DNA from 2 places in the Streptomyces sp. NPDC015127 genome. Region 2 is predicted to be linked to the other one. Evidence: predicted binding sites of a transcription regulator. Region 2 holds the regulator's gene; the other holds the start of a gene.

Region 1 (7,030 bases), on a different contig from region 2:
CTTCGCCTCCGCCAACCCGCTGTGGATCGCCCGCTACAACACCACGCCCGGGACGCTGCCGGCCGGCTGGAGCTACTACACGATGTGGCAGTACACGTCGTCCGGGCCGATCGTCGGTGACCACAACAAGTTCAACGGCGCGTACGACCGCCTCCAGGCGCTGGCCTACGGCTGAGTCCCCACCTCGCCCGTCACCGCCTTGTCCCTCACCCGCCGTTCCCCGCTGACCCGTCCCGTCGCGCCGGTCGTCACGACCAGTGCGCGGGGCGGGTCAGCCCTTGCGGCAGGCGGGTGGAGCCGTCGCCGCGGGCCGCGTTCACCTGCGGCTGCGTGAGGAAGATGCTGCCGGTCAGGTCCGCGCCCGACAGGTCCGCGTCCCGCAGGTCGGCACCGATCAGGTCGGCCTGCCGCAGATCGGCGCCGGTGAGGTCGGCGGCGATGAGATACGCGCCGCGCAGACTCACCCCGCGCAGATCCGCGCCCCGCAGCCGGGCGCCCATCAGGTCCGCGCCCCTGCGGTCCTTCTTCCTCGGCCCGACCCCCGCGCGGACCAGTTCGCTGGTGCGCAGCAGCAGGGCGTTCACCTCCTGGCGGTGGGCTGCGACGTCGAGCTTCAGCAGCGCGTCGGGGGCGAGGCGGGTCAGCCCCTCGATCGTCTCCTTCTGCCGGCGCAGTCCCGCGTGCACCTCGCGTGCGGCTGCCAGTCCCAAAGCCTCGTCCACGTACCAGAGCAGTTCGTGCAGCTGCCGTACGACGGGGAAGACCCGGAACATCTGCTGCGCGGTGTCCGGCGCCTGCCGCCAGTCCGTACCGCCGTAGGTGACCTGCGAGACCTGCTGGCCGGCGCCGAAGCAGTCGTAGACGGTGCATCCCGGGAAACCGCTCGCGCGCAGCCGGCTGTGGATGCCGCAGCCGAAGTCGGTCCGCAGATGGGCGCACGGCGTCCCGGCGTCCTTGTTCACGGCGAAGTCGGCGGAAGCGGTGAAGGGCAGCGCCACGCAGCACAGCCCGAAGCAGTTCGCGCAGTCGGCCTTCAGGGAGGTCATCCGTCCATTGTGCGGGACGGCGGGAACGGGAAAGGCCCGGCGGTGGATCACCACCGCCGGGCCCGTACGCCGCTCTGCCGCCGTCGGTCCGGGCACGGCCGCGTCGCCGTACGGCCTGGCCGCGGGGCGCCGCGGCCGTGCGGTCAGGCCGCGGCCGTCACCGCCAGCTCGGCCGGGGAGAGCGCGAGCTCCAGCACCTGCCGGACGTCCGTGACCGGACGGACCTCCAGCTTGTCGAGGATCTCGGCCGGCACGTCGTCCAGATCGGCCTCGTTCCGCTTGGGGATCACGACGGTCGTGATGCCCGCGCGGTGCGCCGCCAGCAGCTTCTGCTTCACGCCGCCGATGGGCAGCACCCGGCCGGTCAGCGACACCTCGCCGGTCATCGCCACATCCGTGCGCACCTGGCGTCCGGAGAGCAGCGACGCGAGCGCCGTGGTCATCGTGATGCCCGCGCTCGGCCCGTCCTTGGGCACCGCGCCCGCCGGGAAGTGGATGTGCACGCCCCGGTCCTTGAGGTCGGCGACCGGCAGTTCGAGCTCGGCGCCGTGCGAGCGCAGGAAGCTCAGCGCGATCTGCGCGGACTCCTTCATCACGTCACCGAGCTGACCGGTCAGCGTCAGCCCCGCCGCGCCGGTCTCCGGATCGGCGAGCGACGCCTCGACGAACAGGACGTCGCCGCCCGCGCCGGTGACGGCCAGTCCGGTGGCCACACCGGGCACCGCGGTGCGGCGCTCGGCCGGGTCCTGGGCGGACTCGGGCACGTGGTGCGGCCGTCCGACGAGCCCGCGCAGCTCATCGTCGGTGACCGTGAACGGCAGCTCCCGGTCGCCCACTTCGTGCTGGGCCGCCACCTTGCGCAGCAGCCGCGCGATGGACCGCTCCAGGTTCCGTACGCCCGCCTCGCGGGTGTACTCCCCCGCCAGCTTGCGCAGCGCCGAGTCGTCCAGCGTCACCTCGCCGGTCTCCAGACCCGCCCGCTCCAGCTGGCGCGGCACGAGGTGGTCCCGGGCGATGACGATCTTCTCGTCCTCGGTGTAGCCGTCGAGTCTGACGAGCTCCATCCGGTCGAGCAGGGCCTCGGGGATGGCCTCCAGCACGTTGGCGGTGGCGAGGAAGACGACGTCGCTGAGGTCGAGCTCGACCTCCAGGTAGTGGTCGCGGAAGGTGTGGTTCTGCGCGGGGTCGAGGACTTCGAGCAGGGCCGCGGCCGGGTCGCCGCGGAAGTCGGAGCCGACCTTGTCGATCTCGTCGAGCAGGACGACCGGGTTCATGGAACCGGCCTCCTTGATCGCGCGGACGATACGGCCGGGCAGGGCGCCGACGTAGGTGCGCCGGTGGCCGCGGATCTCCGCCTCGTCCCGTACGCCGCCGAGCGCGACGCGCACGAACGTGCGGCCCATGGCGTGCGCCACGGACTCGCCGAGCGAGGTCTTGCCGACGCCGGGCGGGCCGACGAGGGCCAGTACCGCGCCGCCCCTGCGGCCGCCCACGACGCCGAGACCGCGCTCGGCACGCCGCTTGCGGACCGCCAGGTACTCGGTGATCCGCTCCTTCACGTCCTTGAGGCCGGCGTGCTCGGCGTCCAGAATCGCCTTGGCGCCCTGGATGTCGTAGGCGTCCTCGGTGCGCTCGTTCCACGGCAGTTCGAGAACGGTGTCGAGCCAGGTGCGGATCCAGGAGCCCTCCGGCGACTGGTCGCTCGCGCGCTCCAGCTTCTCGACCTCCTTGAGGGCGGCCTCGCGCACCTTCTCGGGCAGGTCGGCGGCCTCGACGCGGGCGCGGTAGTCGTCGGACTCGTCCTCGCCCTCCCGGCCGCCCAGTTCGCGCAGCTCCTTGCGCACGGCGTCCAGCTGGCGGCGGAGCAGGAACTCGCGCTGCTGCTTGTCCACGCCTTCCTGGACGTCCTTGGCGATGGACTCGGCGACGTCCTGCTCGGCGAGGTGCTCGCGCAGCTGCTGGGTGGCGAGCTTGAGCCGGGCCACCGGGTCGGTGGTCTCCAGCAGCTCGATCTTCTGAGCGGTGGTCAGGAACGGCGAGTACCCGGAGTTGTCGGCGAGCTGCGAGATGCCCTCGATCTGCTGCACGCGGTCGACGACCTGCCAGGCCCCGCGCTTCTTCAGCCAGTCGGTGGCGAGTGCCTTGTACTCCTTGACCAGCTCTGTGACGGCACCGGGCAGCGGGTCGGGAACGGTCTCCTCGACCACGGCGCCCTCGATCCACAGGGCCGCGCCGGGACCGGTGGTGCCTGCGCCGATACGGACGCGGCCGACGCCGCGGATGAGCGCGCCGGGGTCGCCGTCGGAGAGCCGGCCGACCTGCTCGACCGTGCCGAGCACACCGGTCGCGGCGTACGTGCCGTCCACGCGGGGAACGAGCAGCACCTTCGGCTTGTTGCCGGAGGGACGGGCGGCAGCCTGGGCGGCCTCGACCGCGGCCCGTACTTCGGTGTCGGACAGGTCGAGCGGCACGACCATGCCGGGCAGTACGACCTCGTCGTCCAGCGGCAGGACGGGCAGAGTAAGCGGTGAGTGAGCCGTGACATCGGCAGCCATGATCTCCCCTTAGGCAGTCAAGTTGAGCTGTACCGACTCAATGCACATGAGCCCCCGGATGTTCCCCACGCGTTGTTCGCTCTGAGCGATCGGCCTCTCGCGCTGCGACACGGGCATGCCGGAGACGCGGCCCCTTGAATCCCTGGCGCTTGCGAAATCCCTGGCGCTTGCACCGCCCAGCATGTGTAATAGCCCCATGCTGACTTCAGTCATTACATCTGCCTGGGTCCGCGGCTGGGTCGTGTCCCGGGGCGCGGCCGACCCCGTGGTCAGGCCATGGGGGTTCACGGTCGACGTGGGCCAGGTCGGGCACGCCACCCGGCACGTCCTGACGGCCGACGACGAGGCCACCGTGCGCAAGGTCGCCGCCGAGGTCGCGGCACCGACCGTGTGGCTCAAGGTCTTCGCCGAGCCCGAGGACGTCGTCGCCTGGACCGGTCCCGACTGGCAGGTCGACGAACCCGGCTGGCTGATGCGGACCCGGCTGCGGCGCATGCCGGCCCCCGCGGTACCGGACGGCTACACGCTCAAGCGCTGGACGCGCGGCGGTGTGACCCGGCTCCTGGTGGTCGCCGGTGACGGCTCGTTCGCCGCCCGCGGCCAGATCGCGCCCACCGGTGACACCGCCGTCGCCGACCAGATCGAGACGGCCCCGGCGCACCGCCGCCGGGGCCTGGGAAGGCTCGTGATGCACACGCTCCAGAACGCCGCGCTGGAGCAGGGCGCGACGACCGGCGTGCTGGGCGGCACCCCCGACGGCCGGGCACTGTACGAATCGCTGGGCTGGCAGGTGCAGGCGCCACTGGTCAGCCTCTTCCACGCAAAGGCCACCGACTGAGTCGCCGGGGGCGCCGGCCCGGCCCGCGGCCCCGCCCGACCACGCCCCCGCGCTCCGGAACAGGTTTGTCCCGCCCCCCGCCGGCCCGACAAAATGGCGTCGATCCCTGCCCGTCACCCCGCGGCCGCCCGGAGGTCATCCCGATGCCGTTCCCCGTCAGCGACGCCCCCGTCACCCTGGACCGGCGCGAGGGGCCCTTCGGGGAGGTCGTGCTGCGCAGACGCGGAGAGGGGGACACGGCCGTGCACGAGATCATCGCCAACGGGTGCTTCCTGATGGACACCTCCGACGGGCGTTCCGAGCGGCTGCTGGTCGACGCCGCGTACGACACCCTGGAGACGGGGAACGCCGCTCCGAGCGTGCTCGTCGGCGGACTCGGGGTCGGGTTCTCCCTGGCGCACGCCGCCGCCGGAGAGCGCTGGCGACGGATCGCGGTCGTCGAGCGCGAGCAGGCGATCATCGACTGGCACCGCTCGGGGCCGCTCGCGGCGATCTCCGGCGAGGCCCTCGCCGATCCACGCTGCGTGATCCTTCACACGGACCTCGTGACACATCTGCGCACCACGGACGACCGGTACGACGCACTGTGTCTGGACATCGACAACGGGCCCGATTGGACGGTCACCGAGGACAACGGCGAGCTGTACTCCCAGGCCGGACTCGCCGCCTGCGCAAGGGCGTTGAGGCCCGGCGGCGTACTCGCCGTGTGGTCCGCGCAGCCCTCCTCCGCATTCGAGGATGCGTTGCGGAATGCCGGATTCACCGGGGTAAGAACCGAAGAGATCCGCCTTGCCCGAGGCGTACCGGACGTGGTCCACCTCGCTGTTCGCCCTGCGTAGCCGGGACCCCGTCGATGCCCTTACGCTGCTGGGACACACACGGGATCTACCTCGATCCGGATCCACGTGCAGCTAGCGGTGAAACAGGTACAGGGGCGGGGCGATGGAGCAGACACACACCACGCACAACGGGGTCGCGGCCACCCCCGGGGCCCAGCGCCGGGTGCTGGTCGTCGAGGACGACGCCACGATCGTGGACGCCATCGCCGCCCGGCTGCGGGCCGAGGGCTTCCTGGTCCAGACGGCCCTCGACGGCCCCGCGGCCGTGGACGCGGCCGAGGCGTGGCAGCCGGATCTGATGGTCCTGGACGTGATGCTGCCCGGCTTCGACGGCCTGGAGGTGTGCCGCCGGGTCCAGGCCCAGCGGCCGGTGCCGGTGCTGATGCTCACCGCCCGTGACGACGAGACCGACATGCTCGTCGGTCTGGGTGTCGGCGCGGACGACTACATGACCAAGCCGTTCTCGATGCGCGAGCTCGCCGCCCGGGTGCACGTACTGCTGCGCCGCGTGGAACGCGCCGCGCTCGCCGCCGTCACGCCCCGTAGCGGCATTCTGCGCCTCGGCGAGCTGGAGATCGACCACGCCCAGCGCCGGGTGCGCGTGCGGGCGGAGGACGTGCATCTGACACCCACGGAGTTCGACCTGCTGGTGTGCCTGGCGAACACCCCCCGCGCGGTGCTCTCCCGCGAGCAGCTGCTGGCCGAGGTGTGGGACTGGGCGGACGCCTCCGGCACCCGCACCGTCGACAGCCACATCAAGGCGCTCCGCCGGAAGATCGGGGCCGAGCGGATCCGCACGGTCCACGGCGTCGGGTACGCGCTGGAGACGCCGACGCCATGACCCCGCGGCCCTGCGGCCGAGTGCGCGGGCGGCAGGGCGCCGCCTCCCTCGCGGTCTCGATCAAGACCAAGCTCAGTACGCTCGTCGTCGTCTCGGTCTTCATCACCACCGGTCTGATGCTGATGGCCTTCCACAGCAAGACCGAGATCCGCTTCATCACCGTCTTCACGATCATCGCCACCCTGCTGATCACGCAGTTCGTGGCGCACGGCCTGACCGCGCCGCTGGACGAGATGAACACGGTCGCCAAGGGCATCTCGCACGGCGACTACACCCGCAGGGTCCGCGGCGCCGACCGCCGCGACGAGCTGGGCGACCTGGCCTCCACGATCAATCGCATGGCCGACGACCTGGAGGCCGTGGACCGGCACCGCAAGGAGCTGGTCGCCAATGTCTCGCACGAGCTGCGCACGCCGATCGCCGCGCTGCGCGCCGTGCTGGAGAACGTGGTCGACGGGGTCTCCGCCGCCGATCCGGAGACGATGCGCACGGCGCTGAAGCAGACCGAGCGCCTCGGCCGGCTCGTGGAGACGCTGCTGGACCTGTCCCGGCTCGACAACGGTGTGCTGCCGCTCAAGGCCCGCCGGTTCGAGGTGTGGCCCTATCTGTCCGGAGTGCTGAAGGAGGCGAATCTCGCGTCCTCCCAGCGCGGCCTCGCCTCCGGCTCCGGCCACCACACCCGTACCGACGTCCACCTGCACCTGGACGTGTCCCCGCCGGAGCTGACCGCGCACGCGGACGCCGAGCGGCTGCACCAGGTGGTGGCGAACCTCATCGACAACGCGGTGAAGCACTCGCCGCCGCACGGCCGCGTGACGGTACGGGCCAGGCGCGGCCAGGGCCGGGAGTCGCTGGACCTGGAAGTGGTCGACGAGGGGCCCGGCATCCCGGAGAAGGACCGCCACCGGGTC
Region 2 (7,030 bases):
TATTCCGCCGCACTGTAGCTGGGCGGGCGGTGATCTGTGTCGCTCAGGCAACCCTGACCGGAGGGCGCCCGGCGACCGCGGTGGGGACCGTTCTGACCAGGATCATCAGGTCGAGTCCCAACCAGTGCTGTTCCACATAATGCAGGTCGAGCACCGTCATTTCCTCCCAGGGCAGGTCGGACCGACCGCTGATCTGCCACAGGCCCGTGATTCCGGGCCGTACGGCGAGACGGGCACGTTCCGGGCCGGTCGGGGCCGCTTCGACGGGGAGCGGGGGCGGGCCGACGAGGGACATCTCGCCGCGCACGACGTTGATCAGCTGCGGCAGCCCGTCCAGGAAGCGGCGGCGCAGCGCACCGCCCACCGGGGTGAGCCGGCCGGCGCGCGTCGTGCGGAACGTGAGCCTGTCGAAGGGGCGGCCGCCCAGGCCCCTGCACGGTGAACGGTGCAGGACCGGGCCCGGCGAGGTCGCGGCGACGGCAGCCGCAGCGGCCAGCAGGACGGGGGACAGCAACAGCAGCAGGACCAGGCCGCCTGCGAGATCGACGACTCGCTTCGCCGGCATGAGCGCCCACCCTTCGTCGCGAATGATGGTTCTTGACCGTTTTTGCGACTATGACTGTGGCAGACGGGCCCGATTCGCACGGTGCGCCACGCGCGCGTCACCAGGCTGCATATAAGCGCCGGATAAAACTTGAGCCGCCTCGACTCAGGTCTGTTGACTCGTTGGAACAGGTGGGGCATCCTTGAGCCAGTTCCACTCAAGTCAGCTGGAGGAATTGAAATGGCACGTGCGGTCGGCATCGACCTGGGCACGACTAACTCCGTCGTCAGCGTTCTGGAGGGCGGCGAGCCCACCGTCATCACCAACGCCGAGGGTGCCAGGACCACGCCGTCCGTCGTCGCCTTCGCGAAGAACGGTGAGGTGCTGGTCGGCGAGGTGGCCAAGCGTCAGGCGGTCACCAACGTCGACAGGACCATCCGGTCCGTCAAGCGCCACATGGGCACGGACTGGAAGATCGAGCTCGACGGGAAGAACTTCAACCCGCAGCAGATGAGCGCGTTCATCCTGCAGAAGCTGAAGCGGGACGCGGAGTCCTACCTGGGTGAGAAGGTCACCGACGCGGTGATCACCGTCCCGGCGTACTTCAACGACTCCGAGCGCCAGGCCACCAAGGAGGCCGGTGAGATCGCCGGTCTGAACGTCCTGCGCATCGTCAACGAGCCCACCGCGGCCGCCCTGGCCTACGGCCTGGACAAGGACGACCAGACGATCCTCGTCTTCGACCTCGGTGGCGGCACCTTCGACGTCTCGCTGCTGGAGATCGGCGACGGCGTCGTCGAGGTGAAGGCCACCAACGGTGACAACCACCTCGGTGGTGACGACTGGGACCAGCGCGTCGTCGACTACCTGGTGAAGCAGTTCGCGGGCGGTCACGGCGTCGACCTGTCCAAGGACAAGATGGCTCTCCAGCGTCTGCGCGAGGCCGCGGAGAAGGCGAAGATCGAGCTGTCGTCCTCGACCGAGACGACGATCAACCTGCCGTACATCACGGCCTCCGCCGAGGGCCCGCTGCACCTGGACGAGAAGCTCACCCGCGCCCAGTTCCAGCAGCTGACGGCCGACCTGCTGGAGCGCTGCAAGACCCCGTTCCACAACGTCATCAAGGACGCCGGCATCCAGCTGTCCGAGATCGACCACGTGGTCCTGGTCGGCGGCTCGACCCGTATGCCCGCCGTCGCCGAGCTCGTCAAGGAGCTCACCGGCGGCAAGGACGCCAACAAGGGTGTGAACCCGGACGAGGTCGTCGCGATCGGCGCCTCGCTCCAGGCCGGTGTCCTCAAGGGTGAGGTCAAGGACGTCCTGCTCCTCGACGTGACCCCGCTGTCCCTCGGTATCGAGACCAAGGGCGGCATCATGACCAAGCTCATCGAGCGCAACACCACGATCCCGACGAAGCGTTCGGAGATCTTCACGACGGCCGAGGACAACCAGCCGTCCGTGCAGATCCAGGTCTACCAGGGCGAGCGCGAGATCGCGGCGTACAACAAGAAGCTCGGCATGTTCGAGCTGACCGGTCTGCCGCCGGCCCCGCGCGGTGTCCCGCAGATCGAGGTCTCGTTCGACATCGACGCCAACGGCATCATGCACGTGACCGCGAAGGACCTGGGCACGGGCAAGGAGCAGAAGATGACCGTCACCGGCGGCTCCTCGCTGCCGAAGGACGAGGTCGACCGCATGCGCCAGGAGGCCGAGCAGTACGCGGACGAGGACCACCGCCGCCGCGAGGCCGCCGAGACCCGCAACCAGGGCGAGCAGCTCGTCTACCAGACGGAGAAGTTCCTCAAGGACAACGAGGACAAGGTTCCCGCCGAGGTGAAGACCGAGGTCGAGACCGCCGTCGGCGAGCTGAAGGAGAAGCTCAAGGGCGAGGACACGGCCGAGATCCGCACCGCGACCGAGAAGGTCGCCGCGGTCAGCCAGAAGCTCGGCCAGGCGCTGTACGCGAACGCCGCCCCCGAGGGCGCGGCCGCGGGTGCCGGTGCCGGTGAGGCCAAGGCCGACGACGACGTCGTCGACGCCGAGATCGTGGACGACGAGAAGGACGCCAAGGGTGGTGCCGCATGACGGAGGAGACCCCGGGCTTCGACGAGAAGCCCGACGTCCCCTCCGGCGCCACCCCTGAGGACGCCGCTGAGACCGCCGAGTCCTCCGAGAAGGAGGGCTCGGCGGCCCCGGCAGGGGACGAAGCGAAGATCGCCGGCCTGACCGCGCAGCTGGACCAGGTCCGCACCGCGCTCAACGAGCGCACGGGCGACCTCCAGCGGCTCCAGGCCGAGTACCAGAACTACCGCCGCCGCGTGGAGCGCGACAGGATCACGGTCAAGGAGATCGCCACGGCGACGCTTCTGACCGAGCTGCTGCCCGTGCTCGACGACATCGGCCGCGCGAGGGAGCACGGGGAGCTGGTGGGCGGGTTCAAGTCCGTCGCCGAGTCCCTGGAGACCGCCGCGGCCAAGATGGGTCTGCAGCAGTTCGGCAAGGAGGGCGAGCCCTTCGACCCGACCGTGCACGAGGCCCTGATGCACTCGTACGCGCCCGACGTCACGGAGACGACGTGCGTCGCGGTCCTCCAGCCGGGGTACCGCATCGGCGAGCGCACGATCCGCCCCGCGCGGGTCGCGGTGGCCGAGCCCCAGCCGGGCGCGGCGCCGGCGGCGGCAAAGGAAGAGAAGCCGGCCGACGAGGAGAGCGGTGGCCCGGAGGAGGGTGCGTGATCTGGCGCCGCGTGGATGAGGGGCCGGGAGTCGCGAGCCCACGCGGAGCCGGGGCACGAACCCTGCGGGCTGACGCAGGAAACGTCCGGGAGGAGGGACGTCGATGAGCACGAAGGACTTCGTCGAGAAGGACTACTACAAGGTTCTCGGCGTCCCCAAGGACGCCACCGAGGCCGAGATCAAGAAGGCGTACCGGAAGCTCGCCCGCGAGAACCACCCGGACGCCAACAAGGGCGACGTCAAGGCCGAGGAGCGCTTCAAGGAGATCTCCGAGGCGAACGACATCCTCGGCGACCCCAAGCGGCGCAAGGAGTACGACGAGGCCCGCGCCCTCTTCGGCAACGGCGGCTTCCGGCCCGGTCCCGGCGCCGGCGGCACCTTCAACTTCGACCTGGGCGACCTCTTCGGTGGCGCCCCGGGCGGGGGCCAGAGCGGCGCCGGCGGTTTCGGCGGCGGCCTGGGCGACGTGTTCGGCGGCCTGTTCAACCGGGGCGCCGGCGCGGGCACCCGCACCCAGCCGCGCCGCGGCCAGGACATCGAGTCCGAGGTGACGCTCAGCTTCACCGAGGCGGTCGACGGGGCCACGGTCCCGCTGCGGATGTCCAGCCAGGCGCCCTGCAAGGCCTGCTCGGGCACCGGCGACAAGAACGGCACGCCCCGGGTGTGCCCGACCTGCGTCGGCACCGGCCAGGTCTCGCGCGGCGGCAGCGGATCCTTCTCGCTGACCGACCCGTGCGTGGACTGCAAGGGGCGCGGTCTGATCGCCGAGACGCCCTGCGACGTCTGCAAGGGCAGCGGACGCGCCCGCTCCTCGCGCACCATGCAGGTGCGCATCCCGGCGGGGGTGTCCGACGGGCAGCGCATCCGGCTGCGCGGCAAGGGCGCGCCCGGCGAGCGCGGTGGACCGGCCGGCGACCTGTACGTCGTGGTCCATGTCGACGCCCACCCGGTCTTCGGCCGCAGGGACGACAACCTGACCGTCACCGTGCCCGTCACCTACGCGGAGGCGGCGCTCGGCGGCGAGGTGAAGGTGCCCACCCTCGGCGGCCCCGCGGTCACGCTGAAGCTCCCCGCGGGCACGCCCAACGGCCGCACGATGCGCGCCCGCGGCAAGGGTGCCGTCCGCAAGGACGGCACGCGCGGGGACCTGCTGGTCACCATCGAGGTGGCCGTGCCGACCGAGCTCAGCGACAAGGCGAAGGAAGCGCTGGAGGCCTACCGCGAAGCCACCGCGGAGGAGGACCCGCGGGCCGAGCTGTTCCAGGCCGCGAAGGGAGCATGACATGGAGGGCCGTCCGGGACGCAGTCGCAGCCCCTACGAACTGACCGACGAGTCGCCGGTGTACGTCATCTCGGTGGCCGCGCAGCTGTCGGGCCTGCACCCGCAGACCCTGCGGCAGTACGACCGCCTGGGCCTCGTCTCCCCCGACCGCACGGCCGGACGGGGCCGGCGCTACTCGGCCCGCGACATCGAACTGCTGCGCACCGTCCAGCAGTTGTCGCAGGACGAGGGCATCAACCTGGCCGGGATCAAGCGCATCATCGAGCTGGAGAACCAGGTCGCGGCGCTCCAGGCCCGTGTCGCCGAGCTGTCGGCGGCCGTGGAGGGCGCTGCGGCGGCGATGCAGCAGCGTGAGGCGCAGGTCCATGCCTCCTACCGGCGCGACCTCGTGCCGTACCAGGACGTGCAGCAGACGAGTGCGCTGGTGGTGTGGCGTCCCAAGCGGCCCGACCAGGGCGGCAGATCGTCCTGATCCATGTGCGTGAGGGCCGGGGAGCGTGTGCTCTCCGGCCCTTTCGTGTGTCCGGGGCCACGGCGGCGGCGCGGCAGGAAGGTGCCGGGCCCCGGGCAGGAAGCTGACATACCGTCAGCCGATTGCCGGTAGAGCCGCCCGGCGTCGGCCGGCCGCGCCAGCAGGGTTCCGGTGTGCCTAGGTGAGGGAGCCGATCTCGACGTACGCGTCCGGGGCGTGGCCGTGTTCGGCCCGTACGGGGCCGGTGATCGCGCACACCGGCATGGGGCGCAGCAACCGCCTCATCCGCCGGTCCACTTCCGCAGCAGCGCCAGACGCTCGGACGGCTTCGGAGTCGTGCCGCCGGCGACCCTGCCCCGCGCAGTGACAGTCCGGGGGGATGCGGCGCCGTCGACGAACCGGGCGAGCAGGTCCTGGGAGAGGGCGGACTCCCCCTCGCCGTACGCACCGGCGGCCGCCGAATGGACGGCCAACCCCTCGGCGCCCTCGGCGGTTTCGAGCCGCAGGAGCATCTCCGGCGATTCGCCGGTGCCGCCCAGAGCCGGCGTGAGCACGGTCTCCACGGCCAGCGCCAGCCGCCGGCGGGAGTCTCCGGGTCCGCGGAGGCGAGCGGGCCCGGTCCGGTGAGGTTCGGCACTCTCAGCACACACAGCCGGGCGCACGCTCGCGCCCACCTCGTGCCGATCCAGTCCCAGCAGTGTGTGGATCTCGTCGTCGGAGGTGTCCAGGTTCCTCAGGAAGTCCCGGTACACGGCCTCTTCCGGGACGGAGAGTCCCAGCCCGGACATGTCTGATCCCATTGCGTCACCCCCGGTCGTCCGCCGCCCCGACCAACCCCTGCGCACGCCGGGCAGGATTCTCGGTCCCGCCCTGGCACAAGGCCGCTCCGGCCGGTGACCTGGAGTCTAACCAGGCGCTGTTGCGGGGGAGTTCGGTGTGCGGTGTCGGCGACGCCTGTGCACAGCTCCGCTTCGTGCAGTGCAACAACATGACTGTGGCGGCTGCGTCGTGGTTGGGCGAGAGTCGACGACGCGGCGGCGGGAGACGCGATGGGCGCCGGCCTACGGAGCCCAGACCGGTGGGAGAACAAGCCTTCACCGCGTCCGCATGTTCAGTGACTCGAACAACAGGGGAGGATTCATGTCCATCGGCAGAACTGCAGCCAAGATCCTGGTGGGTGGCGCGGCCGTGCTCGCGCTGTCAGGGGCCGGCCAGGCTTACGCCGGAGCCGGGGAGAACCTGGACTCGTCGGTCTACGGAGCGTCGGCCTGGAGCCACGGCACCAACGGCCAGGTGGCCGTCAAGGACACCGCGCGAGACAGCCACTCCGTCTACACCCTGTACGACCGGCGATACAACACCGGCCTGCGCCTCGACAACTCCAAGGGCTACAGCTACACCGTCTACAGCGGCATGGACGAGATCAACTACGTCCGCAAGGTGACCGCCTGCGTCAACGTTCAGCTCAGCCCGGACCGCTGTGGCCCTGACGACCGACCCGGTGACGGTATCTAGGAGACAGTGATGCGGTGGGGCGTTCCGGAACGCCCCACCGCTTTCCGTGTTTTCGGGCACATGCAGTGAGGACAGGACGAGTGGGGACAGAACACGGTGCCGCAGGGAACGCGCGGCAGGTACTTGAGATCGCGGGACTACGGCATGCGATCGGTGAGCGGCTGCTGTTCGATGGTCTTGCCCTGTCGTTGCGGGCAGGCGAGTCGATCGCCGTGACCGGGCCTTCCGGCTCCGGAAAGAGCACGCTGCTGTCGTGCGTGCTCGGCCTGATCAGACCGGACAGCGGATCGGTCACAGTGACCGGTACCGAGATCGCCGGCCTGCGGAACGCCCGGCTGGCCCAATTGCGTGCGCAGTCGATCGGCATGGTCTTCCAGTTCGGTGAACTCCTCCCGGAACTGAGCCCGCTGGACAACGTCGTTCTCGCGGCCCTGCTGTCTCGTCGCAGCCGTCGCGATGTGCGGGAGCGGGCACAGAGGCTC

Evidence for each region. The regulator HspR, encoded in region 2, represses chaperone genes until heat shock. The targets are predictions, from matches to a motif close to TTGAGNNNNNNNNNCTCAA.
Region 1: the regulator HspR is predicted to act here: its motif matches at 3,624-3,642, upstream of lon (endopeptidase La).

What each region holds. Positions count from the first base shown of each region.
Region 1 is NZ_JBIBVE010000008.1:278,954-285,983, forward strand. It holds gene ACF08N_RS18195 (lysozyme) at 1-175, shown strand, start outside; gene ACF08N_RS18200 (pentapeptide repeat-containing protein) at 249-1,046, opposite strand; gene lon (endopeptidase La) at 1,190-3,601, opposite strand; gene ACF08N_RS18210 (GNAT family N-acetyltransferase) at 3,798-4,439, shown strand; gene ACF08N_RS18215 (spermidine synthase) at 4,583-5,278, shown strand; gene ACF08N_RS18220 (response regulator transcription factor) at 5,382-6,119, shown strand; gene ACF08N_RS18225 (ATP-binding protein) at 6,116-7,030, shown strand, end outside.
Region 2 is NZ_JBIBVE010000009.1:306,848-313,877, reverse strand. It holds gene ACF08N_RS20055 (sugar transferase) at 44-565, opposite strand; gene dnaK (molecular chaperone DnaK) at 785-2,629, shown strand; gene grpE (nucleotide exchange factor GrpE) at 2,626-3,279, shown strand; gene dnaJ (molecular chaperone DnaJ) at 3,383-4,561, shown strand; gene ACF08N_RS20035 (heat shock protein transcriptional repressor HspR) at 4,563-5,033, shown strand; gene ACF08N_RS20030 (hypothetical protein) at 5,315-5,821, opposite strand; gene ACF08N_RS20025 (hypothetical protein) at 6,174-6,548, shown strand; gene ACF08N_RS20020 (ABC transporter ATP-binding protein) at 6,629-7,030, shown strand, end outside.